Undibacterium sp. KW1: one gene and its partner. The protein of the gene in region 1 interacts with the protein of each later gene in a pairwise test. Links are inferred from orthologs where the notes say so. Each region holds a gene or a part of one and is shown on either strand. Other genes may lie near its edges. The genes, in order: glmS and UNDKW_RS08760.

Evidence for each region.
Region 2: the proteins of glmS (region 1) and UNDKW_RS08760 interact in binary tests that used the Escherichia coli proteins (3 or more experiments, as listed by UniProt). The link is inferred for Undibacterium sp. KW1 from one-to-one orthologs.

Annotation. Positions count from the first base shown.
Region 1 is NZ_AP018439.1:190,526-193,799, forward strand. Bases 79-3,024 are described here. They hold glmS (glutamine--fructose-6-phosphate transaminase (isomerizing)), read left to right. Parts: upstream 79-615; coding sequence 616-2,433; downstream 2,434-3,024. Other genes in these bases: UNDKW_RS00890 (Lrp/AsnC family transcriptional regulator), read right to left, coding at 79-460; UNDKW_RS00900 (hypothetical protein), read right to left, coding at 2,676-3,024. Outside these bases: more of UNDKW_RS00890, read right to left, coding at 1-78; more of UNDKW_RS00900, read right to left, coding at 3,025-3,274. UniProt on the Escherichia coli protein: Catalyzes the first step in hexosamine metabolism, converting fructose-6P into glucosamine-6P using glutamine as a nitrogen source.
Region 2 is NZ_AP018439.1:1,976,255-1,979,582, forward strand. Bases 265-3,264 are described here. They hold UNDKW_RS08760 (phosphatase PAP2 family protein), read right to left. Parts: upstream 2,362-3,264; coding sequence 1,168-2,361; downstream 265-1,167. Other genes in these bases: UNDKW_RS08750 (bifunctional alpha/beta hydrolase/class I SAM-dependent methyltransferase), read left to right, coding at 265-603; UNDKW_RS08755 (CDP-alcohol phosphatidyltransferase family protein), read right to left, coding at 551-1,171; UNDKW_RS08765 (patatin-like phospholipase family protein), read left to right, coding at 2,403-3,264. Outside these bases: more of UNDKW_RS08750, read left to right, coding at 1-264; more of UNDKW_RS08765, read left to right, coding at 3,265-3,328.

The DNA of each region.
Region 1 (3,274 bases):
TAGCTGTCTCAAACTTGCTGCGCAAGATAGAAAAAAAACTACGCACATTACGCACATTCGCATGTGTCGCAAACAGCCTGTGCGCCAGCGCATGATAGGCCGCCATGTCTGCCACCTGTATCACCAGCACAAAATCTGGCCCCTGCGACACGCGGTAACATTGCTGCACCGCCCCTTCCTGCGCCACCAGTTGCTCAAATTCCACCAGCTTCTCGGTTGCCTGATGATCGAGCGTGATTTCGACGATGGCAGTCAAGCCCGCCCCCAGCTTGCTGGCATCCAGCAACGCCACCTGGCGGCTGATGATGCCTTCATCCGTCAGCCGCTTGACGCGGCGCAGGCAGGTCGGTGCAGACGCATGCACCCGCAAGGCCAGCTCATGATTGGTCAGCGAGGCATCTTTTTGCAATTGCTGCAAAATACGTTTATCCAGTTCATCTAACTGATTAACAGTCAACATATGATTGATAATTCCAAATTTTCTTATATATTGAAATAATAGTTCAATTAGAAAATTGATGTTCTATAAATTTCAATAATATGTAAATTTTGAAAGAAAATATCAAGCCATCTGCTTTAGCATGAACACATATTCATTCTTTATCAGAGGTCACCATGTGCGGTATCGTCGGCGCAGTTGCTCAACGCAATATCACCCCCGTCTTGCTCGAAGGCTTAAAACGGCTTGAATACCGTGGCTATGACTCATGCGGCGTCGCACTGCATGTAGATGGTCACCTCCAGCGCTCACGCAGCACCTCCCGCGTGGCAGACCTGCAGGCACAGATAGACCAGTCCGGCCTCGCTGGTTTTACCGGCATCGCCCACACCCGCTGGGCCACCCACGGCGCACCGTCTTCATCCAATGCCCACCCGCATTTCTCGCGCGAGCGCATCGCCCTCGTGCACAATGGCATCATAGAAAACCATGAAGAACTGCGCGCAGAACTGACACAGGCTGGTTATGTGTTCGAGAGCCAGACCGACACCGAAGTCATCGCCCACTTGATAGACCACCTCTACAGCGGTGATTTGTTCGAGACCGTGCAAATCGCCATCAAGCGTCTGACAGGCGCATTTGCGATTGCCGTATTTTGCCGCGACGAACCACACCGCGTGGTTGGTGCACGCCAGGGTTCCCCATTGATCGTCGGCGTAGGCCAGGGCGAAAACTTCCTCGCATCAGACGCCATGGCAATCGCAGGCACCACAGACCAGATCATCTATCTCGAAGAAGGCGACGTGGTCGATCTGCAACTGCAAAAAGTATGGATAGTCGATAGCGAAGGCAAATCGGTGCAGCGCGAAGTGAAAACCGTACACGCCCACAGCGGCGCAGCAGAACTCGGCCCATACCGCCACTACATGCAAAAAGAAATCTTCGAGCAACCGCGTGCGATTGCCGATACGCTGGAAGGCGTCATCAGCATCATGCCCGAACTGTTTGGCGACGGTGCCTACAAAGTCTTCAAGCAGATAGACTCGGTATTGATACTCGCCTGCGGCACCAGCTATTACGCAGGCCTGACGGCCAAATACTGGATAGAAGCAATCGCCAAAATCCCCGTCAATGTAGAAATCGCCAGCGAATACCGCTACCGCGAAAGCGTGCCCAACCCCAATTCACTCGTCGTCACCATCTCGCAAAGTGGCGAGACAGCAGACACCCTGGCCGCACTAAAACATGCGCGCAGCCTGGGCATGCTGCACACTCTGACAGTCTGCAATGTCGCCACCAGCGCCATGGTGCGTGAATGCGCCTTGTCCTATATCACCCATGCCGGTGTCGAAGTGGGCGTCGCCTCCACCAAGGCTTTCACCACACAACTGGCAGCACTCTTCCTGCTGGCACTGTCCCTCGCCCAAAGCAAAGGCCGCCTTAGCGAAACTGACGAAGCAGAACACATACGCGCCCTGCGCCACCTGCCCGTCGCCATCAGCGCCGTGCTGGCACTCGAACCACAAATCATTTCCTGGGCAGAAGAATTCGCCCGCAAGGAAAACGCCCTCTTCCTCGGTCGCGGCCTGCATTACCCCATCGCCCTCGAAGGCGCATTAAAACTCAAAGAGATTTCCTACATCCACGCCGAAGCATATCCCGCAGGTGAACTCAAACACGGCCCCCTGGCCCTGGTCACCAAGGAAATGCCCGTCGTCACCGTCGCCCCCAACGACACCCTGATAGAAAAACTCAAGTCCAACATGCAAGAAGTCCGCGCCCGCGGCGGCGAACTCTACGTCTTCGCCGACGCCGACTCCCGCATCACCTCCAGCGAAGGCGTGCACGTCATCCGTCTGCCAGAACACTACGGCCAGCTGTCACCAATACTACACGTAGTGCCACTGCAATTGCTGGCCTATCACACCGCACTTGCGCGGGGGACGGACGTTGACAAGCCACGCAACCTTGCAAAAAGCGTGACTGTTGAATAAGGCAGGGCATTGAGTTATGACTAGAGCAAATAAAGTTGGTCGGGCCCGAATAAAGTTGGTCGGGTCGACCGTGCAAATTGTACATATTGATGGAATAAGCTCTTTGCTCGCTGAAGTATTGATTTCTCTGGATTATATTTTCCAGTTTCGTAATTAAATTTTACGTTACTCGGTTTTGTACTCTATAGGAATTAGTAGCTAACTCGAAATTTGAGGTTTGCATTTACAATCCAATGGCTTATTCATCCGAATAGCTTTGAAAGTTGCGGATCATTTAGGCGAACGCACCATTTGGCTACGGAAGATAGTTCAGCGCTTGGTTTTGTGAGTTCAGCAATCTCACGGGCTTCATTCTTGACGCGTTCTCGTGCAGCTGCAGAGTGTCTAGTCTGATCCAAAGCACGTCTATAGTTGTTGATATGTGTCATCATGCGTTGCCAAACTTTGCGTCGCTCTTCTGCTAAAGCCTGATGATCAGTAAGTTTTAAGCGATTAACAGTTCGACAGACACGAACAAAATCCCAGCGCGAGATACCAGGTGCTGGTACGGCCTTACCTTCTTCATCGAAAGCCAGCAGGGCTACATCATGGGCGTTAGTTGGATCAAGGAAATGCGGAATCTCATCGCCCTCACATTGCCGCGCGAACTTCGAGTATGGCGAACCGTACTGCAAAGGAAACCATGCCCCTTTTTTTCGGTTGGGCGCTGTACCTGCAATACGGAAATTCATATAGTCGAAGGCCAACCACCAGTAACCATCTCGTTCTGGACCTTTGATGTTGCGCGCAACTTTTTTAGGTCGAAAATGTTCCACGTCTAAATGGGAAGCGATATCCCGAG
Region 2 (3,328 bases), 1.8 Mb from region 1 along the record:
ATGCAGCAGACTTTGTCTGACCTGATACAGCAATACCCGGCAGACCAGCCTGTGCGCATACTTGATATTGCTGCCGGTGGAGGTCGCTATGTGCTGGAAACCATCAAACGCTTCCAGAACCGCAATATAGAAATCAGCCTGCGCGACTTTGACCAGGCCAATCTGGATCAGGCCAAATTACTCGCAGAACGTTTGCAGTTGAAAAACAAGATCAGCTATCAATGCCGCGATGCCTTTGCCGCAACCAGTTACCCGGCGGAAGAAGATGCCTATGACATCGTCATCGTCTCTGGTTTGTATGAGCTGTTCAGTGACAATGTCCTGGTACTGGCATCCTTGCGCGGCATACAGCAGCAATTGAAAATTGGCGGGTACCTGGTGTACACTGGCCAGCCATGGCATCCGCAGTTATTGATGATCGCCAAGACCCTGAATACCCATCGCGGCCAGTCATGGCAAATGCGCCCACGCCCACAGGCAGAGATGGATGCCCTGGTCGCCAGCATAGGTTGCAAAAAAATTGCGACGCAGCTCGGTATAGCGGGGATATTTACGGTGTCGGTGGCGCAGCGTGATGCGGCAGTGCCCGTTTTATCCGATTGAACAAAGTCCAGAGCAAGAGTAGCAGGACGATGAGCAACACCGCATTCAGCCAGATCGCTGGTAGTTGAAAAGCTACAAGCAGGGCCAGCAAACCAAAGGCAAAAGCGCGGTCGCTTTTGCCCATGGGGCCATCAAAGCGGCGCTTGGAACCTGCCAGTAAGGCTGCAACGCCAGCAAACTCTGTCAGCAGGGCCAGCATAGCCACTGCAATCAACAAGGGCAGATGTATGCCTGCCACCAGGGCAAAAGGCAAGACCAGGGCGGCATCTGAAACCTGATCTGCCACTTCATTGAAAATGGCTCCAAAGGCAGTTTTTTGCTGGGTGACGTTGGCCAGCATGCCATCTATCGCATTCAGCGCCATGCGCACGAACATAAAGACCGGTAGCCCCAGCCACAAGTTTTTATTCTGCGGATAACAAGCCAGCGCAATGCCATAGGCGATGGACAGGACCATCGCCAGCAGAGTCACCTGATTTGGCGTGATATGTCGTTTCGCCAGGCCCGCCAGCAAAGGTTGTAGCAATTGCTGGAAGCGCGGCTTCAGTTGGTAGATAGAAAAACTCATGGTCTGCTGTTTGTTCCTTGTGACATATACAGTTTGGCCAGCAATATACATCGGCTATAACCCATGGCGCAATGCAGGTAAACCGTTTTGCCCGTTTCAATTTCCTGGCGCATGTATTGCAAGATTTCATCGCTTACCGGTTTGCCTGGCTTGAGCAGATCAAGCAGAGGGAAATGTCTATAAGCGTGCTTGCGCAAGGCAGGCGTTTCGCTGAGTTCATTTGCCAGGTCGATGATGCTGCAATCTGGCGGCAGTTGTTTTGCCTCCCGGCTACTGAGGCGGCGCCCCACCCAGAGTCGATCTGTCAATTTGATGATGACGGGTTTGCGCCTCTCACGCCAGACAACGGCCAGCCAGGTAAGCTGGTAACCGAGCAAATAAGGTGCATACATGAACCATATCCACCACGGATATTGCCCCTGTTTTTTATGCAGGAAGTAAACATCGTTACGATAATAAGCCAGACTGACCAGAGCGAGACTGCATGCTATGTACAAAGCCAGCCAGCTATGGGCAAAGATGAAGCCTGTGATAAAAAATACGCTGGCAAATATCAGGTAATAAAACGCCACATGCGGTTCTGCTCTTTTCGGTTTGATAAAGACGACGCAAAACAATCCCAGCAAACTGCCGCCAAGCACATCCAGCAAATGGTGTTGATAAGTGAATACCGTCGAGGCAGCTGTGAGAAGTAACCACGCGGCCAGCGCCATGCGTAGCAGCCTTGTGCGGACATGCTCGCGCAAGGCGCTCCAGAATAACAGGCAGTAAGCAACATGCAGCGAGGGTAATTGATTATATGGTTTATCCATTAGCGCCAGATAATCATATAGATATGCACACCATATAGAGGAGATGGCAGGTCTGGGCCAACTGAATTGCAGAGGGTAGAGCACGAAGATGAAGGCTGCAATGACGGTTGCCAGCAACAGGCGCTGGCTAAGCAGGCGTAATTGATCCTGGCTGTGCACTACAAAGAATGTCAGGCAAAAAAACAGGCCTGAACTGAGGTAGGGCAGTATCATCCATTGCAAAAACGGGATGCCAGCCTCAAATGACAGGGCAGCGTGCCTTATCACTCCTTGCTGCTGCGCCAGCAGATTGGCGGCCAGATAGCACAAGCCAAATGCCAGGGAATTCAGCAACCAGTGACGCAAGCGGTGTTGCACAGGTGCAGGAGTGGATGGCATTTGATATATGTTTAGCCTTAACAGTGTGATATTTTAGCAGGATGAATCAAGTTAAAAAATATAAACGCTGCATGGTATTGGCAGGTGGTGGATTTCGTTTTGGTATTTACCTGGGCATGTACGCAGCCGCCTGCGAGGCTGGCCGTGCGCCAGATATCCTGCTGGCCAGTTGCGGCGGCGCGATTGCGGCAAGCATCATTGCCGGGTTTCCTGACGATGCGCAACGCAAGGCATGGCTGAGCTCGGAAGAAATGTACCATTACTGGAGCGGTTTGAAATCTTCTCCCAGGGCAGGCATAGTCCGCGCGTTGGCCTTGGCCGCTAAACGTGGTTTTGGGCGTGACTCTGCCAGCACCATACCTGACCTGTTCAATGAATACCTGTTTGAAATCCCGGCGGAATTGCCCTTGCCAAGATTGGCGGCAATCGAGCAGTCAGTAGCGACTGCCATCATAGGTGGCAAATTGCTGTTTGATGAAAATGAAGTCGGCCTGGCCCGTGGCCAGCGCAAATTATTTGCCGAGACCGTGTTTTGTGGTCCAAGAGCAGCGGCACTGCTGGATGGCATGACCTCACCACTGGCAGACCCGCGCTGGGGGGAGCATGCCATTTCAGAGCAGTTATTGTGCGATGTGCAAACGCCAACCAGTCTGGCAGCACGTATTTCTATCACTGACATGTTTTATTTCCGTTGCCATACCCATACCGATGGTAATTATTTTGGCGGTGTACTGGACTTGTTCCCCATTGAGATCGCAAAACGCCTGGCAGATGAAGTCATGATGGAATTCAAACAGAGTTTTGACCAGGCTTTTTCCATCCCTGCCTGGCGCACGGTCCTGGGCCTCGATGGCAATGCCCGCCTGCGCTATGCAAATGGACAGGCAGTTGATGTGCGTATCGATACATCCGACGTGGCAACGGTCTTGGCCAAAGAATCAGTACAAAAGAAACTGGACTGGCGTAA